DNA from 4 places in the Gilvimarinus sp. 1_MG-2023 genome. Region 1 is predicted to be linked to each of the others. Evidence: predicted binding sites of a transcription regulator. Region 1 holds the regulator's gene; each other region holds the start of a gene.
The links. Region 1 encodes sigma-54, which starts transcription at its own class of promoters, with help from an activator protein. Its sites were predicted from a motif close to TGGCACANNNNTTGCNNT; they were not measured.
Positions count from the first base shown of each region.

Region 2: flgB (flagellar basal body rod protein FlgB) is a predicted target of sigma-54. The motif match lies at 2,977-2,994, and genes of this name have one in related genera.
Region 3: doeB2 (N(2)-acetyl-L-2,4-diaminobutanoate deacetylase DoeB2) is a predicted target of sigma-54. The motif match lies at 3,473-3,490, and genes of this name have one in related genera.
Region 4: Q4563_RS01810 (flagellar basal body-associated FliL family protein) is a predicted target of sigma-54. The motif match lies at 5,055-5,072, and genes of this name have one in related genera.

Region 1 is NZ_JAUOSC010000003.1:205,417-212,945, forward strand. Features, by position in the region: gene lptC (LPS export ABC transporter periplasmic protein LptC) at 1-332, shown strand, start outside; gene lptA (lipopolysaccharide transport periplasmic protein LptA) at 319-846, shown strand; gene lptB (LPS export ABC transporter ATP-binding protein) at 848-1,573, shown strand; gene Q4563_RS06445 (RNA polymerase factor sigma-54) at 1,704-3,209, shown strand; gene hpf (ribosome hibernation-promoting factor, HPF/YfiA family) at 3,290-3,580, shown strand; gene ptsN (PTS IIA-like nitrogen regulatory protein PtsN) at 3,586-4,044, shown strand; gene rapZ (RNase adapter RapZ) at 4,050-4,916, shown strand; gene Q4563_RS06465 (HPr family phosphocarrier protein) at 4,925-5,206, shown strand; gene yjgA (ribosome biogenesis factor YjgA) at 5,203-5,724, shown strand; gene Q4563_RS06475 (YhdP family protein) at 5,746-7,529, opposite strand, start outside.
Region 2 is NZ_JAUOSC010000001.1:454,057-461,585, forward strand. Features, by position in the region: gene Q4563_RS01950 (flagellar hook-basal body complex protein) at 1-1,326, opposite strand, end outside; gene Q4563_RS01955 (flagellar hook assembly protein FlgD) at 1,362-2,078, opposite strand; gene flgC (flagellar basal body rod protein FlgC) at 2,089-2,535, opposite strand; gene flgB (flagellar basal body rod protein FlgB) at 2,546-2,944, opposite strand; gene Q4563_RS01970 (CheR family methyltransferase) at 3,139-3,996, opposite strand; gene Q4563_RS01975 (chemotaxis protein CheV) at 4,071-5,030, opposite strand; gene flgA (flagellar basal body P-ring formation chaperone FlgA) at 5,277-6,005, shown strand; gene flgM (flagellar biosynthesis anti-sigma factor FlgM) at 6,146-6,460, shown strand; gene Q4563_RS01990 (flagella synthesis protein FlgN) at 6,546-7,022, shown strand; tRNA gene Q4563_RS01995 (tRNA-Arg) at 7,085-7,161, shown strand; gene Q4563_RS02000 (16S rRNA (uracil(1498)-N(3))-methyltransferase) at 7,193-7,529, shown strand, end outside.
Region 3 is NZ_JAUOSC010000002.1:249,466-256,994, reverse strand. Features, by position in the region: gene Q4563_RS03980 (sugar MFS transporter) at 1-203, shown strand, start outside; gene Q4563_RS03975 (polysaccharide deacetylase family protein) at 273-1,043, opposite strand; partial or broken gene Q4563_RS23590 (PKD domain-containing protein) at 1,246-1,965, shown strand; gene doeB2 (N(2)-acetyl-L-2,4-diaminobutanoate deacetylase DoeB2) at 3,550-4,710, shown strand; gene Q4563_RS03960 (aspartate aminotransferase family protein) at 4,758-6,026, shown strand; gene doeA (ectoine hydrolase) at 6,023-7,288, shown strand; gene Q4563_RS03950 (NAD-dependent succinate-semialdehyde dehydrogenase) at 7,297-7,529, shown strand, end outside.
Region 4 is NZ_JAUOSC010000001.1:420,035-427,563, reverse strand. Features, by position in the region: gene fliI (flagellar protein export ATPase FliI) at 1-193, shown strand, start outside; gene fliJ (flagellar export protein FliJ) at 201-647, shown strand; gene Q4563_RS01830 (STAS domain-containing protein) at 781-1,086, shown strand; gene Q4563_RS01825 (fused response regulator/phosphatase) at 1,108-2,811, shown strand; gene Q4563_RS01820 (Hpt domain-containing protein) at 2,834-3,175, shown strand; gene Q4563_RS01815 (flagellar hook-length control protein FliK) at 3,280-4,860, shown strand; gene Q4563_RS01810 (flagellar basal body-associated FliL family protein) at 5,119-5,652, shown strand; gene fliM (flagellar motor switch protein FliM) at 5,663-6,673, shown strand; gene fliN (flagellar motor switch protein FliN) at 6,663-7,133, shown strand; gene fliO (flagellar biosynthetic protein FliO) at 7,138-7,529, shown strand, end outside.

The DNA.
Region 1 (7,529 bases):
ATATTGAGCAACCGGAACTCACTTTTCTGAGTGAGAATTCCAGTCACCCCTGGCACCTAGTCGCCAACCAGGGAATAGCGGATATTGAACAACAGACTCTTCAGCTAAGCGGCACCGTCAACGCTTATAGCGAGCATCCACGCTACGGCCGACTGGATGTCACTACCGAAGATCTCTTAGTAAACACTCACGAGCAAATTGCCACAACAGATAAACCTGTTACCATGCAAAGCGCTCGCGGCACTACCAGCGCCGTCGGCTTATCCGCCGATCTCGACTCAGGTCGTGTGGCACTGCTGTCTGAGGTAAAAGGTATTTATGCTCCCGACTAAAAGGCTTCCCGCTAAACTGAAGCACTGCGTACTCACTGTGCTATTGGCAATCGTCAGCACAACTGCTTTTGGCCTACCCAGTGATCGCGAGCAAAATTTTGAGCTGCAAGCGAACCAGCAAACGTTCGATCAGAAAAATGGTCGTGTTACATACACTGGCGAGGCCCGCCTACAGCAGGGCTCACTGATCATCCGCGCCAACACCATTGTGGTTCAATTCGATCAAGACAATAGCGTTGAACAAATCACTGCCGAGGGCTCACCCGCCCACTTTGAGCAGCAACCGAGCATTGATCGCGGCGTGGTTAGCGCTAAGGCGGGCATTATTACCTACAACAGTGCCAACAATACCGTATCGCTAAGTAAAGGCGCTTTACTGGAGCAAGACGGCGCGGTTATGCAAGGTCATGAGATTCGCTACGACATCAACCGCGAACTGGTCAGCGCCGAAGGCGATCATGAATCTGACCAACCCATTCAAATGACCATCCCCCCGGCACTGATAGAGCAGTAATATGTCGACACTACGCGCAGATAATCTGGCCAAAAGCTATAAAGGGCGCCAAGTCGTCATTGATGTTTCCCTAAGCGTATCAAGCGGCGAAATAGTCGGCCTACTCGGCCCCAACGGGGCGGGGAAAACGACTTGCTTTTACATGATTGCCGGCCTGGTTCGCGCCGATAAAGGCAAAGTGGCCATCGACGATCAATCCCTGACACATATGCCCATCCACGGGCGTGCCCAAGCGGGTATTGGCTATCTACCACAAGAGGCTTCAGTATTTCGTAAATTATCTGTCGCGGATAATATTCTCGCCATATTGCAAACTCGCAAGGAGCTTTCTAAGGCCGAACGCGAAGAGCAGTTAGAGTCACTACTGCAAGAGTTCCACATCACCCACATTCGCGACAGCCTGGGCATGGCTCTGTCAGGCGGTGAAAGACGGCGGGTAGAAATAGCGCGAGCCCTTGCCACCGACCCTAAGTTTATCCTCTTAGATGAACCCTTTGCCGGGGTCGACCCTATCTCCGTCAGCGATATCCAACAGATTGTCCTCCACTTAAAAGACCGCAATATCGGTATACTGATTACCGACCACAATGTCCGTGAAACCTTAGGTGTATGCGAAAAAGCGTATATCGTCAGCGAAGGGCATATCATCGCCGAAGGCAGTTCAGAACAAGTACTGAACAATGCGAAAGTGCGCAAAGTTTACCTTGGCGAGCATTTTATGCTCTAAAAGCCGGTTCGCCACCTTGACATATACTTAATTCTCCTTGTTAGGCATAAAGATTGCTAGGAGCTATTGCTTGGGGGCGACATGCTGACTAAACTCAAACCATAGTCTGCAAGATCGTACTGAAGAAGCCATGAAACAATCGTTACAATTAAAACTGGGCCAACAGCTCACTATGACCCCCCAACTGCAACAGGCGATTCGTCTGCTGCAGTTGTCGACCTTGGACCTCCAGCAGGAGATCCAAGAGGCGCTGGATTCCAATCCCATGCTGGAAACCGAAGAGAACAACGAGCCTAGCACCGAGGCGGAAAAAAAATCCGAACAAGAAGCTGCTATTAATGAGACCAGCAGCCTCACTCAAGAATCCGCCAAAGCCACTGAAACCGAACCTGAAAACAATGCTGAAGGCGATTGGAACGAAGAAATCCCTCAGGACCTCCCGGTGGACACCAGCTGGGATGATGTTTACGAGAGCTCTGCGCCGGCACTACCGGCCAGCAACTACGAGGGCGACGACTCAGATTTCGAAAGCCGTCGTGGCAGTACTGAAACACTGTACGACCACTTAATGTGGCAACTCAATTTAACACCGATGTCTGAGCGCGATGAAATCATCGCTCTGGCCATTATTGACGCTGTAGAGCCCAGCGGGCTGCTGAGCGTTACTCTGGAAGAAATTTTTGAAGGCTTAGCACCCAACTTCGAAGAGCTTGAACTGGATGAGGTGCAAGCTGTACAGCACCGATTGCAACAATTCGATCCATCGGGAATCTGCAGCGAGAATTTAGAGCAGTGTCTGTTGGTTCAGCTGACCCAATTTGCCGCCGACACACCTTTTTTGGATGCCGCCAAGCAAATCGTTCAACAATATCTCCCCATGCTCGCCAGCCGCGATTACCGGCAATTAATGCGCAAAACACGCTTAAAAGAGCCAGAGTTAGCGCAGGCGGTTGCCCTAATCAAAACCCTCAACCCCCACCCGGGTGACGCTATTGACACTCGCGAAACCGAGTATGTCGTGCCCGACGTATTTGTCGATAAACGTGAAGGGCGCTGGACCGTTGAGCTTAATCCGGATATAGCTCCCCGGTTACGAATCAACTCCGATTACGCATCACTGGTTAAAAGAGCCGATTCCAGCAGCGAAAACACCTTTTTGAAAAACAATTTACAAGAGGCCCGCTGGTTTCTAAAAAGCTTACAAAGTCGTAACGAAACCCTGTTGAAAGTCGCCACCTGTATTGTGGAAAAGCAACGAGGATTTCTGGAGTATGGCGCAGAAGCCATGAAACCCTTGGTGTTACACGATATCGCCGAGTTGGTAGAAATGCATGAGTCGACTATTTCGCGGGTGACTACGCAGAAATATATGCACACCCCCCAGGGTATTTTTGAGCTGAAATACTTTTTTTCATCTCACGTCAGCACCGATTCAGGCGGTGAGTGTTCGTCTACTGCAATCCGCGCTATCATTAAGAAATTGGTGGCAGCTGAAAACTCGAAAAAACCACTCAGCGACAGCAAAATTACCGACATGCTGGCCGAGCAGGGAATAAGGGTCGCACGGCGAACGATTGCCAAGTATCGAGAGTCGCTCAATATTCCACCATCAAATGAACGTAAAAGCATTGTCTGATACAGTCTGTTTATGCACCGGTGGCACTATTGCGGCCGGCTGGGTGGGATAGGCCCACCCTGATTCAGGAGGATAGCTATATGCAAATAAACATCAGCGGTCATCACATTGAGGTAACCGAAGCAATTGAAGAGTATGTTCATAATAAATTTGCAAAGTTAACGCACCATAATGACCTCATCACCAGCATTAATGTTTTTCTCACTGTGGAAAAACTAACCCAAAAAGCTGAAGCGAGCATACATGTCAGCGGCAAAGACATTTTTGCTAATGCAGACTCCGAAGATCTCTACACCGCCATTGACGCCCTTACCGACAAGCTTGACCGTCAAGTGATCAAACACAAAGAAAAGCTGAAAAGCCACAGATAATACTCATGGAAATCTCTCAAATATTATCCCCAGAACGCACCCTATGCCATATCGAAGGGGTCAGTAAAAAGCGCGCACTAGAGATCCTCGCCAATACCATTGCCGAGAACTCACCCATGCTCGACGCCGATGACGTATTTCGGCGTTTAATCGCGCGGGAGAAGCTCGGTTCTACCGGTATTGGCCATGGCATCGCCATCCCCCACTCACGCATACCAGGTTGCGACTGTACATTGGGCGCACTAATCACCTTAAAAGACCCCATTGACTTCGATGCAATGGATGGTGAACCGGTCGATGTATTATTTGCCATGCTGGTTCCCGAGGAGTCATGTGACGAACACTTAAAAACGCTGGCCGCGCTGGCCAGCGCGCTTAATGACAATCAGTTTCGCCAGGCATTGCGGTCTGCGCAAAACCCGCAAGCGCTTTTTGCCGCTGCCACCCAGTCACCAGCAGGCTAACCACTATGCATTTGGTGATTGTCAGTGGTTTGTCGGGCTCGGGGAAAAGTACCGCGCTAAACGCGCTGGAAGATGCCGGTTATAACTGTATCGATAACTTACCGGTAAGCCTGCTGCCTGCGCTAATCACTCAAATTCAACTGCACAAAGACGCGGACAATCAAAATTTTGCCATTGGCATCGATATTCGCGACGCTTGGCAAGACTTAGAAATTTTCCCCTCAATGGTAGGACATCATAAAGATGCTCACCTACCCTTTACCGTTGTCTTTCTAGACGCTGAAACCAAAAAAATTGTGCAGCGGTTCAGTGAAACTCGACGTAAACACCCACTGAGTGACAAACATCGCCACTTGACCGCAGCAATTGAAACCGAACACCAGTTACTTGAGCCCATGCGAGATGCGGCAGATCTTGTCATCAACACTACGGATCTAAACCTGCATCAGTTGCGCGAGCTGATTAAATCTCGTATTGCCGAACCTCACTCAGATGGCATGGCAGTATTATTTGAGTCATTTGGCTTTAAACACGGCCCGCCCAACAATGCCGACATCGTGTTTGATGCACGCTGCCTACCCAATCCGCACTGGAAGCAAAGTCTACGCAGCCAAACTGGACGCGACGTCGATGTTATTGATTTTCTAGATTCAGAACCGCTAGTACAAGACATGCTACAAGATATAACCCACTTCTTAGGTCGCTGGTGGCAACACTACCAAGCTAATAATCGCAGCTATATTACTGTCGCTATTGGCTGTACCGGCGGTCAGCATCGTTCGGTCTATTTATGCGACAAGCTACAACAACAATTCTCAGGTGAACTGGACAATGTGCAGGTTCGTCACAGAGAATTAGACGCGCCACAATAGAGCCTCCCATGCCAACCCGAGTTGTGACCATAATTAACCGCAAGGGCTTACACGCCAGATCCGCCGCCAAATTGGTGGCCGTGGCCAATCAATACGACTGCCAAATCGAACTGACCTGTGAAGGTAAAAATGCCAATTGCCACAGTGTTATGGCGCTGATGATGCTCGCGGCCGGATTGGGCAAAGAATTACACATCGCCACTTGTGGCGACAATGCCGATCAGGCGCTGGAAGCCATCTGCTCATTAATTGAGTCGGGCTTTGAAGAATTGGACGAAGACACACCATGAACGATCAAGATCAAGAGCACGACCTAGAGTTTGATGACCTACCGAGCAAGTCTCAACGCAAACGCGAGATGCACGCTCTGCAAGCACTGGGGCAGGAGCTGACGGAATTAAGTGATAGCCAACTGCTAAGCCTCGACCTTCCCAGCGAAGTGCTGGAGGCCATTCAAGAGATGCACCGCATCAGGCAGCGGGAGGCTCGCCGTCGACACCTTCAGTTTATCGGCAAGGTCATGCGTAAGGTAGACGGCGAACAGGTTAGACAACAACTGGACAATCTAAACGCCAAGCATTCACTCAACACTCAGCGTCAACATCAAGTGGAGAATTGGCGCGACCAGCTTATCGACGGCAACCCGGACACATTGCAACAATTTATTAGCAATCATCCCGATGTCGACATCCAGCATTTAAGACAATTGGTTCGAATGGCGCAAAAAGAGAAAAGCCAAGCGAAAGCTCCTGCTCATGCCCGCAAATTATTCCGCTACTTGCGTGATACTGTGCTGGCACACCAATAATTTAGAAACTCAAAAACGGTATCAATCATTCGCAGCACTATCAGCCACGCCTAAAAATTCCGTTTGCGGATCATCCCAGTCACCGGTAATTGCGTAGCGAACACTGGTGACCTTATTCATTTGCTCCTCAAACAGTTTACTGATAACAAACACACCAGCTGCAGCCGGCAAACCTGCAGCAAGAGCTGCAATAACTGTCAGATTACCGGTCATCGGCAAAGTGGCGACCAGCCGGGTATCCAAAGTTTGCGCCACCATGTCCACACTGCCTGTCAACTCCATTCGGCTTGAAGGGCTCTGCAACTGAAAGGCTTTTGTAATATTAAGCTGCCCCTCATCAAACGCCACTTGCCCGGTAATACTGTCAAACGCCAAACCACTTTTATACAGGTCAGAAAAATCCAACCTTGCCCGGCGCGCTAAAGAATCGAAATTAAATAATCCTAAGAATTTCAGCAGCCCATCACTGGCACCGGCACTGTCACGTAAATAACGTCCCTGCCCCAATTTCACATCGAGTTGGCCCGATACTGTTTCTAAATCGACATCCGTCGGCAATGCCGGCCAAGTAAAGTCCATTCTGTACAAAGCATCTTGGCTCTCCAGGCTGGGAGGAGCACCCCACGCCTGCAAAGTTTTCGACATATTGGCGACCTTAAGCTCGGCGGCCAATGCAGTCTGAGGAGCTTCACCCAACGTCCAATCTAGGGTAGCACCAGCACCGTTGATACCCTTCACTTCCATACCACGGATTTCGCCTTTAATATCAGTGAAAGCCAATTTATCCTTACTGGGTTGAAGGTTAAAAGACCACTGGCCATAATCCTTATCGGCCAGCCGTAACGAGTCGATACTCACCTCTGCATCCGGCCAAGTGTGTGTGTTGGTCAACTCCAGTGATTTGTCGCCCCCCTCACCTTCCAGTAATTCAGCGGGAACATTCAAACTATTTATGACAATACGCATCGGCTCAGACGCTAGTATTGGCCAATAGAGTTCGCCATTTATCGCGTTATTATTAATAAGAAAGTCCCAGCCACTTTCAAGCTGTCTCGCCCTTAAACGTAAGTCAGTCAGAGCAATTGCACCAAGAGGCTGTCGATGTATTAGCAAGTCTGTAGAGATTGGTATCTGGCTAGAGGCTACTTGCGGCTCATTTAACTCACCGAGCATTCGCTGTTCGTAGCCTCTATACTGACTTAAAACATTCTGCCAGGTAGCAATATCTATTTGCTCTACCCTGCCCGATATATGTAAGCCAGGGGTCGATGGAAACTCAGGCTCAGCGGCAAGCCCAACCGCACCACTAATCAATGCTTTTTCGTCCTGTTCAAAGTGCAACATCGCTCGAACTTGATCTAAATAGTGAACATCGACAAAGGTAGTCTCACTGCCCATTATATAATTGACCACCGCCGTGCCAGGTTCACCACGCTCTTTACCCAAAGGAGTGGGCAAGTTAACCGCCGCTTCGGTCAAATCTGCATGTACTGAAATAGCCGCCAGGCGTTGATCCTCTCTCGACTCAGCGGTTTCATCACCATGATTGAGCTCCACCGATAAACGCAAAGGCATGGTTCCATCGGCAAACAAGAGTCCCGGCTGTTCACTCCAGTGCGCCAACTGATCTGCGCTGGCGCTGCCTTGCGCCTCTATAATCGTCAGCAGCCCGCTCTCATTCGTAGCGCTGCGCATTGCAACTTGTAGCGGATGACCAAAAAGTTGAGCGGTTAAATCTTGCGTTTGAATGCCAGCTTTATCATCGTATCGAATACGGCCTTTAACATCATCCAGCTCGAGGGCTA
Region 2 (7,529 bases), on a different contig from region 1:
AAGCACACCAGGCGTGGCGTTCACGTCGGAGTCAAAGGCAAAACTTAAATCCGTTCCAACACTCGAGGTTATCACCAAATCACCTGCTGTATTAACCTCAGCGGTGACACCAGGCAAAGTCGAGGTAGATAAGGCGTTTATTTCTGCCGCAATATTTGCTGGAGTATTGGAGGTAAGCAACACACCGTTTAACGTCAGATTACTATTGGTGTTATCCAAAGTGCCCGATTGTACTGTTGCTTCGGTCGTTGCGGAGGCGGTGACACCAGCCAATGAATTAAGCTCCGATGCGGTCTGTGCTGCAGAAGCTCCATCCTCCGAATTGAAAGTCACTGAGCCGCCGCTTGGACCTTCAATTTCTAACGTCTGCGATTGATAACCGTTGTCGACGTTGGCGATCCCTGCTACCGACGCCGGCGCACCGGTCATCGCGGTAGACAACGCGTTTGCCCCAGTCACCGCGCCTAGCGTAACAGTACTAGAAACACCTTCATTGATATCACGCAGCTCAAGGTTGCCGCCGTTGGCAAACGCCTGAACGTTAATCGGGGTCGGGCTACTGAAAATAGCACTATTGATTAGGTTGGCAACATCTTGCACTGAGTTTGCGGTAGAAGAGTCAATAACTAAACTCAACGTTCCATTGCCCGAGGCTGGTGTGGAGCCGGCCAAAGTGACATCAAAAGTCGTTGGGTTAGCGGCAAAGTCAATCGGTACAGCCACAGCCCCTAGGTTCATCGTAGTGGTCGTGGCATCACTAATGCCAACCTGGGCAACTCCGATTGCTGAACCGTCTGTCGTGAAGCTTGAGCCGACGGACTCCAATACACTTTGATTAGCATTCAAGTTTAAAGTGGCCTCGACACCTGTGGTTTGGCGCGGCGCCTGTGTGCTTACATCCACCTGTAAATCGCTCAGCGTACCACTTACATTGCCATTATCATCGGCACTGTAACCTTGTAAATTCATTCCCGTATTGGTGACGATAAAGCCTTCGCTGTCGAGGCCAAAAGCACCCGAACGCGTGTAGAGCTGCTCCCCCTGATCGCTAACCACGAAAAAGCCTGCATCACTTACGGCTAAGTCCAACTGGTTTTCAGTGAAGTTCAGGTTGCCCTGACCAAATTGCTGGCGAATTTTTAGTAAATTAACGCCACTACCTGGGGCGTTTGAACTACTACCGAGTAAGGAGCCTGCGTAAACATCGCCAAACTCCACACGTGAAGTCTTAAAGCCGGTAGTACTGGCATTGGCGATGTTATTACCGGTGACTTCAAGATCAGTATTGGCGGCCCGGATACCGCTAAGCGCAACGTTAAATGGCATGGTCCGTTTCTCCTTTAGAAACTAGCCGCTTGGCATTAATTAAATTGAGTTACTTGGCTAATGTCGACAGGGCCAACCCCTGCCAAATTAAGCGTGATCGAACCATCATTACCTAGGGTAACGCTATTAACATTGGCACCCAGTGAGGTTTCCAGCTGTTCAGCTTCGCCATCGATCATGGCATTGACTTCAATTCGGTATTCACCCGGCGGTAGAGGCTCTTCACCGGCACTCCAGTCGACAAGCTCACCGTCCACCTCCATATACTGACCGTCCCAGCGGAAAACCATATCACCCGCTTCACGCCCATCGACGGGTACTTTACCCACCAGTGAGCCGCCCTCGCTGTAGATATTAATTTCCATAGCACTGGTCGACTGCTCCAGATTCAAAGAGCCGGCAACAATGCCGCCATTGGTCAGTAGCGCCGTATCCGTTGGTACGGAAACTGACCGCCCAACCAGCGATGAGGCTTGCAGTGCTTGATTCGACATAAAGTTGCCGTTGAAACTCTCAAACTGGCCATTGAGTCGCTCCAACCCCTCAACCGAACTAAACTGAGCCAATTGGGCAATAAATTCAGTATTTTCCTGAGGGCTCAAAGGGTCCTGATTATTCATTTGAGTAATCATGAGCTCTAAAAAAGCCGATTGCCCCAATTCATTGCTTGCCTCTTCCGGCTCTTTGTTCGCAATACTCAGGTTACTGAGAATATTGGCCGCTGAGGTTCCGTCGTTACTTACTTGTGTCACGGCAGACTCCTTACTGTCCTAATGTGAGTACGCGCTGGGCCATCTGCTTGGCAGCGTTCATCACTTCAACATTGACCTGAAACGAACGAGATGCCGAAATCATATTAGTCATCTCCTCCACCACATTGACATTGGGGTAATACACATAGCCCTCTTCGTCTGCCAAAGGGTGGTTGGGTTCGTAGCGCTGCTCATAGGGAGCATCGCTTTCAACCACACCCAAGACGGTTACCCCAGCACTGGCATCGCGATCCGCGCCACCAATAGCTTCAAGACGGTTAGTGCCTAAGGTGTCTTTAGCGACAGCGGCAAACACGGGTTGACGTGAGCGATAAACATCTCCGGCACTGGAGCTGGCCGACTGTGCATTAGCAAGATTACTAGCGGTGGTGTTCAGGCGCAGGCTTTGAGCATTCATGCCAGAACCGGCAACATCAAAAATAGTATTGAGCCCCATGGTATTACTCCTACTGTCCGGTCAAAGCCTTGCTCAGGCCTTTAAATTTTTTGTTTAGCAACATAAAGCTGGTTTGGAATTCCAACGCATTTTTCATAAATTCAGCGTGTTCAACCTGATCTTCGACGGTATTACCATCAACCGATGGTTGATGTGGCGTGCGGTAGTCCAAACCAGGACTACCGCTGGAACTGCCATGAATATTCAGGTGGCCTTCGTCCGTTTTTGCTAAGGCCCCGGGCATGTTTCCGGCAGCCTTAGCCAAGGCACTATGAAAATCAAAATCTCGAGATTTAAAGCCTGGGGTATCAGCATTCGCTAAGTTGTTGGCCAGAACTTCTGCCCGCTGTGAGCGAAGTTTAAGAGCCGGTTCAAATGCACCCAGTGCCTGATCGAAAGAAATTGCCATGATTGCCTCGTTGCGTTAGCGTCACAAGCAATAAAGCACAGGCCATGCCAAACCTAGAAATATCTAATATCTCATTGATTTTATGGAGTTTTATTTTTGATTGAAATATAAACGGGTACTGCAGAGGTAAGAATGTAAGGACAAGAGCGGCAAAGGCTTACCGCCTTTGCCGCTTAATCGAAAGCTGTAAATTGTTAAATAGCCCGGTAGAGGATACCTGGCTCACAGCGAACCATTTCAAACAAATTCGAGGCTGCGCCTACGCCTTCGGATGAACCGAGAAACAAAACGCCTCCGGGTTTTAAGCTGGCGTGTATTTTTTGCAGGATTTTAAGCTTTAGCTCGGCATTAAAGTAAATCAAGACATTGCGGCAAAAAACAATATCAAAACGCCCCAGCGCCGCGTAGGAATCCATCAAGTTGAGTGGGCGGAATTCGACCCGCTCCCGTACGGTTTGGTTTATTTGCCAATTATTGGCATCAATTGTGGTAAAAAATTGATTGCGACGTTCTACCGACAGACCCCGCATAACTGATAATCGGTCATACATTCCCTGCCTTGCCTGCTCAAGCACAATCGACGAAAGATCGGTTGCCACGACCTGCACAGGCCGAGCCAAGGCACCCATGGATTTCCGCTTATACTCTTCGGCAATCATACTCAGCGAGTAAGGTTCCTGGCCCGAAGAGCAAGCCGCCGACCAAATCCGGAGCGGACCATACATCTTATTAGCTGGGGCCATAAGATCGGGCAGGAGAACATTCTTTAAGTATTCATAAGGGTAACCATCGCGAAACCAAAAAGTTTCATTGGTGGTCATAACGTCAATAACCTGATCGCGTAAGCGCCGGTTACTATTCATTTTGAGTGCCTTCACCAACTCGGCAAAGTTTGGCAGGTTATACTCTTCTAGCAGCCGCCGAACCCTGTTGGCCACTAGATACTGCTTATTTTCGCCCAAGGCTATACCACAAGCGTCTTTTAGAAACACCCTAAACTGATCAAACTCTACCTGCTCCAGAGTATGTGAAGATTTAATCGGGCTACTCATATCAGTCCTTAACAACCACTAAACAACAAACCACTTTAAATAAGCAACCTATCTAATTGAATATAAAGGCCTTACTACTCATTACCACTTTCTTGTAGCAGGTCTTCCCCTGTGATCGCCAAAACCCTGTCATTCACCCGCTTAGCTAATTCATCGGGATGGAATTTAGCCAAGAAGTCATTGGCGCCAACCTTTTCCACCATGGCCGCGTTAAAAACACCGCTAAGCGATGTATGCAGCACCACATACATATCTTTTAGTTTAGGGTTACCACGTATCTCAGCGGTAAAGGTATAGCCATCCATTTCCGGCATTTCAATATCAGAGATGATCATTATCAGCTCTTGATACGGGTCTTTACCCTCTTCGATCATGCCATTGATGTATTCGAGAGCCTCCCGACCATCTTTTTTCAAGGTGGTGGCAATGCCCATAGACTCCACAACCCTTTGGATTTGTTTCCTGGCAATGGTGGAATCATCCACGATAAGAATATGTCGCTTCACCACCCTTTCACTTAACCCGTCTTCAAAAATACCTTCACTCACTGTTTCATCGACAGGCGTAACCTCGGCAAGAATTTTCTCAACATCGACAATTTCAACCAGGCGTTCCTCAACCTCGGTGACAGCGGTTAAATAGTGCTCTTTGCCGGCCCCCATGGGCGGTGGATGAATATCACCCCAATTCATGTTAACAATACGCTCCACCGCACGAACCAGAAAGCCTTGTAAGGTTCGATTGTACTCCGTGATAATGACAAAACATTCTTCGATGTTCTCCAGCGGTTTGCGGCCAATAGCCAGATTCATATCCATTATTGGCATCGTGCCGCCGCGAATATGAGCCACGCCCCGCACTACTCCACTGCGCCCGGGTATCTCATTCAGCTTGGGGCACTGCAAAACCTCTTTTACCTTAAAAACATTGATGCCATAGGTTTGCCTTCCAGCCAGACGAAACAGCAATAACTCCAATCTGTTTTGACCCACCAGCTGTGTTCGTTGGTTAACACTATCGAGTACACCTGCCATATTCTCGCCTCAGTTTTACATCGCCATCAATTTAAAGCGGTTCCCATCCTATGCGCTAGACGCGAAGGCACATTCCTTGCAGTATCCCCACTTATATGTATTTAACTCTTATTAACGGCTATTTTTTGACACTCTTTAATAAAACCCGTTAATTATGTGTCATCTGGCGCCTACTGCATTGAGTATAGGCTCAATCTCAGCCCAGATTATCGTTTATTGCCACTGTGTTTATAGAATAGGACAACTATGGGCCGCCTACGTACTTTTTGCGTCAATTTAGGCTATACAGTCGCACTGGGGTTTGTCTCCTTAGTGTCTGCTGCCAATGAAGCCGGCCACAACCCACCGCACGATCTGCAGCAATTGCGGTTGGCCACCAAAGAATACCTTCAAGATTACTATCAAAATCGATTTGATGCCGTAGAAATTACCGTTAATAGGCTCGACCCTCGACTGCGACTCGCCCACTGCCCCTCCCAACTAGACTTCGAGGTCAGAGATTTAACCCACAATGGCGGTGCTATTACGGTGAAAACTCAATGTTTAAGCGCTGCGCCGTGGAGTATTTACATTGGAGCTCAGGTGAATGTTTTCCAGAATATCGTTGTCGCCAGTAAAGCCTTGAGTCGCGGAGACATTTTAGTAGAATCGGATCTGACTGAGAGTCGAATGAATAGCTCTAACTTACGAAGTGGTTACTTTACCGACAATTCGGATGCAATAGGCAAGGAGGTTCGACGCAATATAGAAGCCGGAGAACCCTTGCGCGACGGAATATTGACAATACCACTGGCGATTAACCGGGGGGATATCATCACCCTCGCGGCCTCCAATGGCGTTATCGGAGTTAACACGCGGGCGGAAGCACTGGGCAGCGGTCGGGTAGGCGAACAAATACGGGTACGTAATTTATCATCGCAGCGTATCGTGACTGCCAATATCGTGGCAACTGGCCGGGTCGAGGTTAATCCTTAAGCCACAGGCAGAAATTTATTGTAAATAATCGCTAAAGTTATAATACAGACGGCCGATAGCAGCTATGCGAGAGGTATATCCTTTGGCAATCTGGTATGGGCACCAGGTTATAACTGACCTTTTAAAGTTGGATTAAGCATATGGCTATTGACACAAGCAATACCTACAAACCGGGTACAGCGACAACCGGACGCTCCAGTGGCAGCGCTCCCCTCTCAACGAAATCCGAGGGAAAAAGCGGCGCGCCATCAAGTCCACAACCGGCCACTGATCAAGTGGTACTGAGCGCCGAGGCGCAATCGCTAAGCCGCCTGCAAGAAGCCGTTGATACGGCTCCCGATGTGGACAGCGACAAAGTCGCCGAAATAAAGCAAGCGATTGCCGAAGGGCGCTTTGAAATAAACGCCGAACGGCTGGCCGAAGCTATTCTGTCTCAGGACGACCTTATCGGTTAAACCCTAGGGCTGAGCCAACTGCAGCCTTAGGGTTTCGTACAGTTTCGACTTACCCATTTTTTTCGACTTACCATAGGTGCCCACTATGTCAGTTAACCCCTCACTTGTCTCGCAAATGCTAGACAATGACCTTGCCGCCGCCAAGGTCCTACTGGAGCTTTTGCAGCGCGAAACCGAGCTGCTGAAAAACCGCCAACATACCGAGCTGGAATCCACCCTTAGCGTTAAAGCCGAACACCTCAATGTTCTGGATGCTCACGCCAGAGAACGAACCTCTTTATTGCTGAGTTTGGGGCTGGCTAACGACAGCGATGGTTGGTTGGAATATATGCAATCTACCCCATCGCTGACACCCTTGATTGCCAAATGGCAGGAGATACAATCCGTCATTACCCAATGCAACCAACAAAACACCAAAAACGGCAAATTAATCAACCGCTCACAACAAACGCTAAGTCGAATATTAGACTTGGTAAAAGGTAAGTCTGCCGGTGATAATTTGTACAACGCCAAAGGCGTCACCACAAGATCAGTCAACAGTGGTAATGCGGTAAAAGCCTAAGACAACTTGGCTTTAGCTGCTAAAGTTTCTACAATGGGCGCCTCGCTCCACAGGAGCGACAGGCCCCGGTAGCTCAGCTGGATAGAGCAGCCGCCTCCTAAGCGGCAGGTCGGACGTTCGAATCGTCTCCGGGGCGCCAACTTACCCACCCTGCCCTCTGTCCTTAAACTATGAATTTAATCTTGTTATTCCCCAGTGATTTCAGCCGCGACAATACCGTCACACTGCGCGATGAACGCCGGGTTCGGCATATTACTCAGGTTCAGCGCATCTGCGTCGGGGACACTTTGAAAGTTGGGTTAATCAATGGCCAAACGGGTGTTGGGCAGGTCATTGAGCTGGGTTCCGACTCGGTAACCATGACAGCGTCGCTCACTCAAGAGCCGCCAGCGGCGTCGAACATCAGTATTATTTTAGCGTTGCCCCGCCCTCCTATGCTGAAGCGTATTTTGCAAACCATCAGTACGCTTGGGGTAAAAGAGCTGGTTTTGCTGCAAAGTTCCCGCG
Region 3 (7,529 bases), on a different contig from region 1:
CAGCGCTGCTGATTATGGGTATTGCCGGTGGTGCGGTACTGCCTCCCATTTACGGTCACTTTGCCGACAGTGGTGATGGTCAGCTGGCGTATGCGGTGTCGTTGCCGGCTTACTTATACATCTTGTTTTATGCGCTCAAAGGCCACAAACTCACATGCTGGGGTGGTAAAAAAACTGCACAGAGTGCAGCAAAGCAGGCGTAAAAAAATAGCGGTTATTAAAAAGGCCCTGACAGCAATGTCAGGGCCTTTTTTTGTGGAATTGAAAAATGTTTAAGGCAGGTTTTTCTGAACGTGTTGCATAATGTTGATGTAAGTATCTACCCAGTAGTCTTGTTTGTTTTTATCAAAATACGCTAATAATTCTCGGTGAGTTTGATCGCTAACGGATAGGTGGTCCCCGCCAATGCCGTGAAAAATCAATTGTACTAATGCGTATTCGGCGCTAGCGGCTTCAACCATGCCGATCAACTCTGCGCCACTTTGGCCATGGGGAAGAAAAACTTGAGTAAAGTTTTTCGGTTGCGGTTGTTCCGATCCTTTAATCGAGACAAAAAGATCGCTTACCGCGGGTAAATAGTTACCGTTGGCGGTTTCGGTGTGGCCACACGGCGGGGTAAAGGTGCGCCCTTGTTTGCCGTCAATCGCATGAAGAAATGCATTGGCCACTAAGATTTCATCACGCATCTGCTCGACCGTGCGCTTATCTATATCGTTATACGCCTTTACCCAATCTGTTCCCGGCTGCGACTTGCTGCATGCGTGATAAATGGTGTGGTTGCCTAACTCGTGTCCATCTGCTGCCGCCTGGCGCCACTCGGTCAAACGATCATAGGTAACAGATGCTGATAGGTTTAAGTAAAACGAGCCTTTGAAGTTGTATTGGTTAAGCGCGGGTATGGCGTTGTCGAGCTGACTGTTGAGCGAATCATCGTAAGACAGACTAATCGCCGTTTTTTGACCGGCGGGCCAAGGGCTAGGTTCCGCTGCATGAAGGGCGGGCAAGCAAAGCACAGCGGCTACAAAAACACAGGTTCGTTTCATCACAATTTCCTTAATCAGTTATTGATCTTCTGTCGCGAAGAATATATCAAGTGACAACTACAGTCTTTGCGCGCAGCCTGTAAAAGTTAGGAAATAAATGCAAAGACTACAATGAACCTTGCATGAAATAAACCAGAAGAATTATAAGATGTTGAAAGTATTGGGCTTTTTCTGTTGGTATGGTTTCTGCTGAGTATGGGCAATGACCTTAACTCAGGAGAAAGTTATGACCAGTCAAAAAAACAAAGCGCGACTGAAGCAAGGATTGTTAGTTGCCGCGTTTATAAGCTTTACCGCTTGCGGTGGGGACGACTCTTCGAACGACAACGTTAATGTCAGCTCGTCAGTAAGTTCCGCGGTAAGCTCATCGAGTAGCTCGGTTGCGGCCAATTCCGCACCACTGGTTTCGGCTGGCGAAAATCTTCAGGTACAGGCCGGTGAGACTGTTAACTTAACCGGTCAGGCGAGTGACGACGGCGTCATCAGCCAGCAATTTTGGCTACAGGTATCAGGGCCGAGCGTGGCAACAGAAGCGCTTGGGGATGGTCAAATCCAATTTAACGCTCCAGCCACAGGCAATGCTGAGCAGCAGGTGACATTGGTGTTTGAGTATGCCGCCATCGACGATGAGGGCGCGCAATCTACCGATGCCGTGTCGGTAACGGTAGCGCGGGTTAACCAATCGCCGGTTGTACAATTGTCGCCTTTTAGGACTGAGAGCGGGTTAGTAGAAGTGGCGCTGCAAGCGGAAATTTACGACCCAGACGGCACTGTTAGCAGCATCCAGTGGCAGCAACTTGAAGGAGATAGCGTGGTTTTAGCTGACGCTGACTCCACTCGCGCAACTTTTACTGTGCCGGCCTTTGAGGGAGAGTCACGTTTTACCTTTAGCGTGGTCGCAATTGATAATGACGGTGCCAGTCAACGTCAGCAGCAAACACTGGTGTTAACGGACGAAAGTTCGCCCGAGGTGACTCTAGATTTCCCGCCTGCTCAGGGCACCTACTCGGCAGGTGCCGTGGATGTTGTGGGCAAAGTGAATACGGCTGACGGCGCCGCTATCAGTCGTGTGATGGTCAGCGGGGGTGTTAACGAGGTGAGCGCAGTGGTTCAGGCCTCTGGTGAGTTTCGTGCCAGTGATGTTGTTTTGCCTAGCAATGGTACCGCGCAATTGACCGTTACTGCAGAGGATGATCAGGCAAGAGCTGGGTATGCTCAGTCGAGTTTGATCATAGCACCTGAACATGAGCCAGGCGGTGGTGCCCACTGGGTGCAGTCAACCGCACTTGTTGCCAGCCCTGAAGGTGGCAGTGTCTGGGTGTTAGGCCGTGCCGAGGATGCCACCGATTTAAATTTAATTGAGGTTCAGCTAGACAATGGTTTTCGCAGTCTTGAAGTGACCGATTTTGCGGATGTCGAACAAGGTTCGGTGGCCGATAACTTCTCAGATATGGTTTACGATTTGGCTAGAAACAAGTTTTATCTTTCGGCATGGAATGAAGTGACGGTTGGAGAGGGTGATTCATCTTACATTCAGTATGAAGGCATGTTACTGAGTGTTGATGGCGCTACCGGCGAGCGCACTAAGCTGGAGCTACAATGGGTTGGCGATTCTGAAACCTTACAGCAGCCGCAGGGTTTATTTATGCGCGAAGAGCATCTCTATATTGCAGATCCTCAGGCGGGGCAGGTTGTTGGGCTGAATGTCACCACGTTGGAGGCATCGGTCATTGCCAACGAGCAGACGGTTGAAGTTTCTATTGCCGAGCCAGTACAAGTGTCTTGGAGTGAAACTTTACAAGAGTTGATCGTATTAAATCGCGGGGCCGGCACGGTGAGCGTGATGGCCTTGGATGAATCTCAGCAGCCGGCCTATTCGAGATTAATCTCGGATGGAGCAGGCATTGATTTTGGTCCAATGCCGCTAGAGTCGGCTGAGGCGGTGGCGATCGATCAAGTATTGAATAAGGTCTATTTGCTGACAGCGGTACAAAACAATGTGACCGTAGTAGATTCCGAGACTGGACAGCGTGAGGTAGTAACAGAAAATCTTGCTTCGGGCGAGTCAGGTTCGGCGGATATGATTTTTCACTCAGCCTCAGGGCTGCTCTATGTTGTGGGTGGTGAGGATTATCATCAACAATTACAGGCAGTTGAGCCGGTCAGTGGTGATCGGGTAGTGGTAAGTCAAAGCCGGTTTTAAATTATCGACATAATTGATCATCATTTGAGCGACTATATCCATAAGGTATGGAGCCGCGTTAGTCAGTAACGGCTAACGCTGTTTTTCAACTGGGCTTGGGTGGTTATTCATAATAATCGTTAAATTTACAATTCCTTGCGCTGTTTCGGGGCGCATAAATTCTCTGTGCGCCGTCACGGGTCGCTATTGGTGGTTTTTTTCGCATTAAACTTATGCAGTCAACGATTGGAACAACCCTTGCGTAGAGACTAGTATCAGGGCTGAAACCTCTATTTGTTTTTGCCATCGATTCTAAGGAGCTGTATGACACAACAGTGGCAAGAGATTATCAGCCAAGCTCAGGCACTGCGTAGACAACTTCACAGTGAGCCTGAACTGGGTTGGCAGGAATTTAATACAGCACAGCGTATTCGTCAGGAATTGGATCTGCTCGGTATTAGTTGGCGAATTTGTGCCGAAACCGGTACGGTCGCTACATTAGCTCCCAAGGCCCCAGGTCAACACATCGCATTGCGTGGAGATATAGATGCGCTACCCATCAATGAGAGCACTGGCCAACCCTGGTCGTCCACTCGCGCGGGTTGCATGCACGCTTGCGGTCACGACGGGCACACCGCCACTCTAATGGCATCGGCGATGTGGCTAAAACAGCATGAAGCGCAATTATCGGGCCCTGTGACGTTATTGTTTCAACCGGCCGAAGAGGGTGGGCACGGCGCTCGCGAGATGATTAAAGATGGTGCCCTTGAAAATGTTGACTGCATTTATGGTTGGCACAATTGGCCTGCAATCGAGTTTGGAAAGCTTGTTTGCCCCGATGGTATTGTGATGTGTGGTAACGGCACATTTGACATTATTCTTCACGGTCAAGGTGGTCATGCCAGTCAGCCTGAGCTGTGTCGAGACCCTGTGCTGGCGGTGGGGGCATTGGTACAGGCACTACAGCAAATTGTCAGCCGGCGCTTACCCCCTCAGCAAGCCACAGTGCTTAGTGTCACCTCAATTGAGGCGCCCAGTGGTCCCACCGTTATTCCCGAAACTGCGAAAATTGGCGGTAGCATTCGCGTGTCAGATCGAGCAGCACGCGATCAAGTTAATCAATTAATTACTGAAATTTCTGAGCAAATTGCCGTTGCCTACGGTGTCACCGCCGAGGTGAATATTTATCCGCGCTATGACGCCACCATTAATCATGCCGAGTATGCGCAAAATATGCGTCGCTTGTGGTGCCGCAATAACACAGGTCAGGTTTTGGATGAGAATATTGCTATTCCGATCATGGCGTCGGAGGATTTTAGCTACTACCTTAAACAAGTCCCGGGGGCGTTTGCCCTTATTGGCGCCGATGATGGTGATAATCATCACTATGCCTGTCACAACCCAAATTACGATTTTAATGATCGATTGATCGACCCAGTGGTGAAATTATTTAGTCAGTTAGTGGGAGCACCCATGCCACAGTAAGTACCACATCGAAGGCTGTTTAGCCGTGTCAAGGTTAGGAGAAAGTTATGAGTATTTTTACAGCGCGTGAATCTGAAATCCGAGGTTACTGTCGTGTCTATCCTGTTGTGTTTGATACGGCGAGTAATGCGATTCAGGTGGATGATCAAGGCAAAGAGTATATTGACTTCTTTGCCGGTGCCGGAGTGTTGAACTTTGGCCACAACAACGAGCGAATGAAACGCGCGGTAATTAATTACATCGAGTCCGATGGTGTAACGCACAGCTTGGATATGCACAGCACGGCCAAGCAAAAGTTTATGGAGCGTTTTACCTCTACCATTCTGGAGCCGCGCTCGATGCCCCATAAAATGCAATTTATGGGGCCCACTGGCACTAATGCGGTGGAAGCTGCCCTTAAGATTGCGCGCCGAGCAACAGGGCGTACGCAGATAGTTGCTTTTACTCACGGCTTTCACGGTATGACGCTGGGAGCACTGGCGTGTACTGCCAATCAAGCTTTTCGCGCGGCGTCAGGCGTACCACTGGAGCACGTGTCCCACTTTCCTTTCGATTGCACCGAGGCTAACGCTATTCCCGGCGGCGGCGCAGATGTGATTGAACAGATGCGCTGGCTATACACAGAGGGCTCATCCGGCATGACCCCGCCGGCGGCTTTTTTGGTGGAAACCATTCAGGCTGAAGGTGGCGTTAATGTAGCCAGTAAAGAATGGCTGCAGAGTTTGGCTGCGCTTGCGAAAGAACTTGGTTCGTTGTTGATTATTGATGATATTCAAATGGGCTGTGGTCGAACTGGTTCGTACTTTAGTTTCGATGAAATGGACATTGATCCAGATATTATCTGTCTGGCAAAAGGTATCGGCGGTTGGGGTACACCTATGGCGATGAATTTAATTAAGCCCGAAGTGGACAAGCATTGGAACCCGGGTGAGCACACCGGCACCTTCCGAGGTCAAGGGCTCAGTTTTATTGCTGGAGCTGAAGCGCTCGGTTATTTCGAGACGCCAGATTTAATGGATGAGGTCAAAGTCAAAGGCAAGGCTATGTATGACGCCGTTGCCCCGTTAGAAGAAAAGTACGAGTCGGTACACATACGCGGCCGGGGTATGGTTTACGGCGTGGATGTGGGCGATGGTGCAACCGCCAAGGCAATTATCAGTGCTTGTTTTGACGATGGCTTGCTCGTGTCGGCCTGTGGTAGCGGTGGGCGAGTGATTAAACTTATTCCGCCTTTGACAATTCCGCAAGATCAGATGGAAACCGGTTTGGCAACGCTGCTTAAGCATGCCGAAAAAGTGTTAGGGGGTGGTGCATGATTCAGCGCGATGATATGACATTCCCGTTCGAAGAATACGAGCGGCGTTTAACGGCACTGCGGGCGCGCATTGAAGAGCGGCATTTAGATGCCGTAGTAATTACCGACCCCGAAAACATCATGTATTTAACGGACTATCAAACCACCGGTTACTCCTTTTTTCAGGCGTTGGTAGTACCGTTAGAAGATGAGCCTTTTATGATTACCCGCGCCATGGAGGAGTCCAACATTATTGCGCGCACTTGGGTCGAGCGCACTCGTCCCTACCCCGATACTGGGGACGCCATTCAAATGTTGGTAGATGCGTTGCGTGAATTTGGTTTGTCCAAAAAACGCATCGGCTACGAGCGCAACAGCTACTTCTTCCCCGCGTATCAGCAAGACACAATCCATACCACGTTAACTGAGGCGAAGCTGCTTGATTGTTTTGGTATTGTCGAAGAGGGACGCGTATGTAAATCACCGGTGGAAATTGCTGTGATGCGCAAAGCGGCACTGGCTACCGAGGCCGGTATGTCAGCTGGTATTTTGGCGTGTAAAGCCGGTGCCACCGAGAATGAAATTGCGGCCGCCATCAGTGATGGAATGTTCCGCGCCGGCGGCGAGCCCCCCGCGGTAATGCCCTATGTCACATCTGGGCCGCGCAGCATGATAGGTCACGCCACCTGGGAAGGTCGCACCGTACAGCCCGGTGAACATGTGTTTTTGGAGGTGGGCGGTTGCTATCGGCGCTACCACACCGCCATGATGCGTACGGTTGTGCTGGGTGATTTAACTGACTCTATGTATAAAGCGCAAGAGAAAATGAAACACGCGCTGTCAGCTATGCACGATTATTTTCAACCGGGTATGACGGTGTCAGATGCGGATAATTTAATTCGCAATATCATTTCTGACAATGATGTCGGCGCGCGCTTAATTACCCGCTCCGGTTATTCCATTGGTATCGCTTTCCCTCCCAGTTGGGACGAAGGTTATATTGTCAGTCTTAAGCAAGGCGAGTCGGCGGTGCTTAAAGAGGGGATGACTTTCCATATTATTCCCTGGATGTGGGGCGTGGATGGCGACAAAACCTGTGGCATCTCAGATTCCATTCACATTACCGATGAAGGTTGTGAGTCATTTTTCAAAATGGATCGTGACTTCACCGTTAAAAGTGATGAAGGTGTCAGTGTCGCGCAATTAAGTACACAGCGCGCCAAGCAAAAGAAATCGGACAAGTCCCCCGCGCCTGCGGACGATGACAAAACCCAGGAATCCTAGGAGGTGATATGTTAACAGCCAACAATCCGTTCACCGGAGAAAAAATCGCTGAATACGAATCGCTGGATGCCGAGCAAGTGAGCGCTCGTATAGGTCAGGCGAGCGAAGCCTTTACGACCTGGCGACACACCTCTTTTGCCGAGCGCGCCAAAGTGCTAACCGCTGTGGCCGCTGAGTTGCGTAAACGCAAAAGCACAATAGCGCAGTATATGGCCGATGAAATGGGTAAGCCGGTACGCGA
Region 4 (7,529 bases), on a different contig from region 1:
CACCGATCCGGCCACAGATGAGGCCATTGAGCGTTTCCCCAAATTGCGTGCCTTTATTCAGCAGGGGCTCACTCAGTCCGTGCATATGGCAGAATCCACTACCAATCTTAATGCCGTCTTGCAAAAAGGCCCGGCCAATCCTCGATCGGCAGCGGCACCCAGCCCGCTGGCCGCCGAACACGGCAGAGGCTAGCTAACCGGTGGCTGCCCGTCGATCCGAGCGCATGGGGGTTGTGCTCATGGTCGCGAAACGGCACGAGCAGGAGGCGGCCGGTTACCTGCAACAGCACCAGCAGATCGTCCAACAGCAGCGCGAACAGCTAGGCCAGCTGACCGAATACCGGCAAAATTATCTTGAACGAATGAGTCACACGCAGTTGGCCATGTCACCTGGGCAGTTATCCCACTACAGCGCTTTTATTCATAATCTAGAAGCTATGCTAGAACAGCAGCAACAACAGCTGAGCGAGCTTGAAGCTCAATTAACTAAAATTCGCCAGCACTGGTTCTCTCAACACAACCGCTGTAAATCTATTGAAGAGCTGATTAATCGGCTTAGAGCTGGTGAGGATAAAGACGCCGAACGCCGTTTACAGAAAGAGTTAGATGAAATGGCGGCTGCGGCTTTGAATCGCCCTAAAGATTAGCTCAATACTGAGGATTATGGTTACGTTTAAGCGCCAAAATAGGCTATTCTTGCAGTTAACTGATAGGGACAGGTTCACAGGTGTCTACGATAAGACAGCTGGAATTACAGGTAATTAGGCAACGGGGTTAAATATGGCAATATCTACCACGGTATCCGATGATGGAACAATTCTCACTATCGCGATCAACGGGCGGTTTGATTTCAGTTCACATCAGGATTTTAGGGGCGCCTACGAAAATTTGGATGCCAAACCCAGCCGCTATGTGATTGATATGAGCGATACCGCTTATTTAGACAGCTCGGCTCTGGGTATGCTTTTGCTCCTGCGCGATCACGCCGGTGGCGACAATGCCAGTATTGAAATAAAAAACACCAGTACGGATGTCAAACGTATTTTGACAATCTCGAATTTCGAACAGCTTTTCACTATAGATTAGCACCTGTACAGGGGCATGGATGTGATACGCAATGATCGGGAGATTACCGTACTGGTTGCGGATGATACCGATACCGACCGGTTGATTCTGGAAGCTATTGTTAAAAAAGAAGGGCATCGGGTTATCAGCGCGCGCGATGGTGTTGAGGCCGTGAAAAAATTTGAGAAATTACGCCCTGATGTTGTTTTACTCGACGCTTTAATGCCAAATATGGATGGTTTTGAGGCGGCCCGTCGAATCAAAATATTGGCCGGCGAAGAGCTTATTCCGATCATATTTTTAACCTCATTAACTGACACGCCATCACTGGTGAAATGTCTTGAAGCCGGCGGCGATGACTTCCTATCAAAACCCTACAATCGAGTGATTCTGCAGGCAAAAATCAAAGCGTTTTACCGCATGCGAACCATGAATCGAACCATGCTAAATCAGCGTGATCAAATTGCCTTGCACAACGAACATTTTTTGCAAGAGCAAACGGTCGCCAAACAAGTATTCGACAATATTACCCGCGGTGGCGATTTAAATACCGACAGCTTGCAATATTACCTCTCACCTTTGGCGGTTTTTAATGGCGATGTAATGGTGGCCTCATCCACCCCGGCGGGTAATATGATGCTGTTGTTGGGTGACTTTACCGGCCACGGCTTACCGGCTGCTATCGGCGCTATGCCACTGGCAACCACCTTTTATGACATGGTCAATAAAGGCTTTTCGATGGTGGATATACTGTCGGAGATTAACGGTAAGCTGAAAGGCATTCTGCCGGTTGGATTATTTTGTTGCGCTGCCATGGTTGAGGTGAATTTTCGCAAAAAATCGATTCGAGTCTGGAACGGTGGCCTGCCGGCGGCTTATATTTATCATAACGATGGCACGATTGAACCAATCAAGTCGACCCATTTACCGCTAGGTGTTCTGAACAATAAAGACTTTAAAGCCGATCCGGTCTTGTTTCAGCTCGATCACGGCGAACGTGTCTATCTCTGGTCTGACGGTATTCACGAGTCTCGAAACGCCGACGGGGAGATGTTTGGTGAACAGAGGTTGCTCGCCTCATTTACTAAAAACAAAGATCCTTCCCAGTTGTTTTCTGAGTTGTTACATCAAGTTAAGCAATTTTCCGGTGATGTTGAGAAAAGTGATGATCTATCTCTAATAGAAATTTTAATGGCTCCGGTAGAGGTCGCTTTTAAAGAACAGTCTGAACCGGCTAAGGCACAGTCGCAATTGGCGGAGTGGAGCCTAGCCTTTGAAGTGAAACCTTCAAGTTTCTCTATTTTTGATCCGTTGCCATTGTTACTGAGTGTTTTGCTGGAGGTGCCGGGACTGCGCAACCACAGCGGCACTTTGTATACCGTTATCTCAGAGCTTTATACCAACGCCTTAGAGCATGGTGTGCTTGGTTTGGATTCTAAGCTTAAAAATGATCCCGCGGGTTTTGAGCGCTACTACGAGCTACGCAAACAGCGAACCCGAGAGGTTGTCGAAGGTTATATTCGAATCGAGCTTAAGCATCGGACCTCGGAAGGTGGCGGCACCTTAGAAATCACGGTTGAAGACAGTGGGGTAGGCTATGATGTGTCTGGGTTGGCATTAAGCGACACTGGAAAAGAGTACAGTGGCCGGGGGCTTAAGCTCGCCTCTTCGTTGTGTGACTCACTGCAGGTGGTGCCCCCCGGCAATTGTGTTAAAGCTCAGTACCGCTGGCGAGTGGATGATTAAATCATAATAACGAGGTGTGCCCATGACCGGGAGTAATCACATTGATCACGAAACCTTGGCAACACTGCAAGAGGTAATGGAGGAGGATTTTCAGCGTTTGATTGAAACCTTTCTCAGTGATTCCCAGCAGAGAATACAGGATATGCAAAAAGCCTTGGCCGCAGGTTTGGCCGAAGAGCTAAGGCGCGCGGCCCACAGCTTTAAAGGCAGCAGCAGTAACATCGGTGCTAATGAGCTAGTCAGACTCTGCAAGAACGTTGAAGATCGAGCTCAGGCAGGGATTTTGCAAGACTTGGAGTCTCAAATCATTGATATTAAAGAAGAATATCAAATAGTGAAAAGTCAGCTGGATATCTATTTATAAAGCTCAACTAAACTGGCACTTCACTTGCTATCTCTTAAGGTAAGTAAAACAAGAGACGACTAAAGCGGCAATGGCTTGCCGTTTTTGACAGGAGATAGCGAAAAATGGCCGACTCAACCACCATCAGTGCGTTACTGAACCTGCAGAACCTGCCTGGTGCAGACAAAAGCGGGCGCCAAACCGCAAGCTCTGGCGATCTATTCTCTAGTGTTATGCAATCCACGGCATCTGTACGCGCAGCCTCTAAGCCTGCTGCTGTTAGTCATCGCTCTGATACAGCGCAAAACCAAAGCCCGTCCAGTAAAGTTCAGCAAAACAATCCCCAGCGGTTTGAGTACAACGACAGAAATGACAGGGTTACTGAAGCGCATACAGGAATAGACTCTAAAAGCTCCGCGGCAAGTTCTGCGAATAAGCCGGGATACCACTCAAACGCAGTGGATTCGAGCTCTCAGTCAACGGTAGATGACTCATTAACTCCCGAACAAGAAAAGCTGTTGGCTTCTCTGCCTGACTCGCAGGCAAACGCTATTAGGGCTCTGCCCGCTGAAGATCAATCAACGCTATTATCTTTGATGCTGGCGCAAGGGCAACTCAATGAACTCTCTCCTGAGCTCTCTGCCTTGCTCGAGGGAGGCACGGTTAAACAGCTTCAATCCCTAGACGAGATCCTGGCTAAGTTTGATCAAGTATTGGCAACAGCCGAGGATGGGGAGGCTGCATTGGAGGAGCTAAAAGCCATTTTAGCTCGAAGCGATCTGTCTGACGATCTGCAAAATGCCCTCTTGGCTCAAGTTCAGGGGGCAGAGGGGATGGCGGGGTTACGCGCACAAGTCGCTGAACTTGCTCAGGTGGCAAAAAATCTGGCGAGTGTATTGGATTCTGCTCAGAGGTCGACCATTGCCCAGCTGAAATCTGCGGTAATGGCTGGCGATAACCCATTTTCTCAACGCTTAGCCGATAGCACTGGGTTTAACAATAATGCAGCTGCCTGGCAGGGCGGAGAGACTCAGGCCCAGTCTGGCGAGAGTGCAGCCATTGTTAAATTGCAGGCCGACAATCCATTTGCCGGCCTGCTGCCCCAAGCCGGAGGTGAGAAAAACCGCTTAGTCAGTGAGGCTGCCCAGCTGCATAATTTATTTTCAAGTCGTGGTGAGGGAATAGGTGATCGTTCCTCCATTAACAATGTGGCCAACCTAGCTCAGCTAACACAGCAAGTCTCTCAGGCATCAGGTCAAGTTCGGGTGCCAGTGGCTCAGGCTCAGGTGACTACCAGTTTTCAAAGCCCTGATTGGGGGCAGGCGGTAAATCAAAGAGTGGTGCTTTTGGCACAGCAAGGTATTAAAACCGCTGAAATCCGATTAGACCCTCCCGACCTTGGCCCCTTGCAGGTGAAAATCTCAATCAATAACGAGCAGACTCAGGTTAATTTCACCAGTCATCATGCGGTAGTGCGTGAGGCACTAGACCAAAACGCTTTCCGCTTACGGGAAATGTTGGCCGAACAAGGTATGACTCAGGTGGATGTCGATGTTTCCAGCGAAGATCAGCCGCAGATGGCAGGTCATGAAGGTGATTCTGAAGGTGAGGCGGGTGGTCATGGGGGAGAGGCTTCACAGGGGGAATCTGAACAAGGCTCCCCAACCGTCATTTCCACGGTGGGGCTGCTCGATCAATATGCCTAAGGGCAATCGGTTTATATGCTATTTCCTGCGACAGCTGCTGAATTACACTCCCCCGGTTAACCATTAACCGAGGGAGTGTAATTAAGATCCTTAGATACTCCCGCCAGTCTATTGCCTCTACTTTGTTGCGTTATTTCTTCATTGTTCCTTTCCCCGCTGTCCGATACACTTCAGAGATATAAGGGTTAAGCCTATGGCACGACCTTTGCTGAAGTAATCAAAAATACCGATAAATACTGCAAATGACGGAAATTTGACATGGCGGAAGAAGATCAAGAGGGTGGCGAAGCTGGCGCAGAACCAAAAACCGCTGGCAGTAAAAAAAAGTGGATAATCATTGCCTTGATACTACTGCTGTTGATTGGGGTGTCCGTCGCCGTAACGCTCTACCTTCTCAATGGTTCTGAGGATGATGAAGAGCTATTGACCGATGAGGTAGCTGAAGAGATCGAAGAGGAAGCGCCCGAGATTCAGCCGGCTATTTATTATCCCATGAAGCCCGACTTCACCACCAATTACGAGGTGCGCGGTCGGCAAAGGTATATGCAGCTACATGTAACCTTAATGTTACGCAATAACGATGTGGTTGCGGCGCTAGAATTGCACATGCCAGCCTTGCGAAATGCGATGGTGATGTTACTGCGCAATCAGGACTACCAAGAATTGCAAACCGCTGAGGGCAAGGAGCTGCTGCGTCAGCAAGCCTTGCTAAAAATACAGCAGGTACTGGAAAAAGAGATTGGTGAGCCGGGTATAGAACAAGTTTTGTTCACCAACATGGTCTTACAATAGGGGTTGAGCTGTGCAGGACTTATTAAGTCAGGATGAAATCGATGCGCTGTTACATGGTGTTGATGATGGCGATATTGATACCGATGCCGACAGTGACCCAGGTGCGGTACGATCTTATGATTTAACAAGCCAGGATCGAATTGTCCGGGGGCGTATGCCGACCCTGGAAATGATCAACGAGCGTTTTGCTCGTTACACCCGTATCAGCATGTTTAATATGCTGCGTCGCACCGCCGATGTGTCGGTTGGCGGGGTACAAATTCAAAAGTTTGGTGAATACGTGCATACCCTGTATGTACCTACCAGCTTAAATATGATTAAGTTTCGACCGCTGCGTGGCACGGGGTTAGTCATCTTAGACGCCAGACTGGTTTTTAAATTAGTAGATAATTTTTTTGGTGGTGATGGTCGCCATGCCAAAATTGAAGGCCGTGAGTTTACACCCACTGAGTTACGTGTTGTGCAGATGGTGTTGAATCAGGTATTTATCGATTTGGGTGAAGCTTGGAAGGCTGTAATGCCAATAGAGTTTGAATACATTAACTCTGAAGTGAACCCATCATTGGCAAATATTGTGAGCCCTAGTGAAGTCGTGGTGGTCAGTACTTTTCATATAGAACTTGACGGTGGCGGTGGCGAGCTTCATATCACCATACCCTATTCAATGATTGAACCGATCCGCGAAGTGTTAGATGCAGGCTTACAAAGCGACAGCGAAGAGCAAGATGAGCGCTGGGTAAAAGCACTGCGAGAAGACGTTTTAGCGGCAGCGGTGGATTTAGAGTGCGAGTTGGTTCAATGTGATATCCCACTGCGCGACATAATGGATTTAGAAGCAGGTGATGTCATTCCAATTGAATGGCCCTCACAACATGTAATGACTGCCAATGGTGTCCCTGTATTTCGTACGCAGCTTGGGCAGCACAAAGGTAATCTGGCATTTAAAATTAACGAGTTTATAGATCACAGTAGCGCTTACAATATAACTGTTACTGAAGGAGGAAATTCACGTGGCAAATGATGATGAAACAAACACTGGTGAAGATTCCGAATTGGATCAAGGAGCAATGGCGGATGAGTGGGCTGCCGCTATGGAAGAGCAAGTAGGCGATGAAAGCTCCGAGGTGGATGTGGATGAAGTCTTGGCTCAAACCGCTGGTGATGATTCCAGTGCTGTTGGTTTCGATGAATTACAAAATGAAGGTTCTCCGCGGGAGTTAGGTCCCGAACTTGATCTTATTCTCGATATTCCTGTCTCTATTTCAATGGAGGTAGGTAGCACTGCCATTACCATTCGCAATTTACTCCAGCTCAATCAGGGCTCAGTCATTGAATTAGACCGGCTGGCCGGCGAACCACTTGATGTCAGGGTCAATGGCACTTTAATCGCTCATGGCGAAGTGGTCGTGGTTAACGAGAAGTTCGGGATTCGTATGACAGATGTCATCAGTCCATCTGAACGTATTAAAAAGTTGAAATAAATTGATGCAAATTTTCCAGGCAGTGAGTTCTGGTTTGATATTATGTGCCGGGTTACCAGCTTTAGCACAAGATAAAACCAGTGCCGAAGTCTCGGCCGGTGTAGGGTCGGCTCAGCTGTTTTCTGTGTTGTTGTCGCTGGTGTTTGTGGTGGTGCTGATATTTGCTCTGGCTTGGCTGGTGCGTCGTGTGGGCATGGGCGGTGGGTTTTTGTCCCGTTCAGCGGTTATGAAAGTGGTCGCCACCTTGCCATTGGGTACCAAAGAGCGATTGGTTATTGTCGATGTTGCCGACAAACAGCTTTTGCTCGGAGTTACCGCCCAGTCTATTCAAACCTTACATGTATTTGACGAGGCGATTGCCAGCACCGAGATACAAAGTGGCGAGCTATTCAGCGA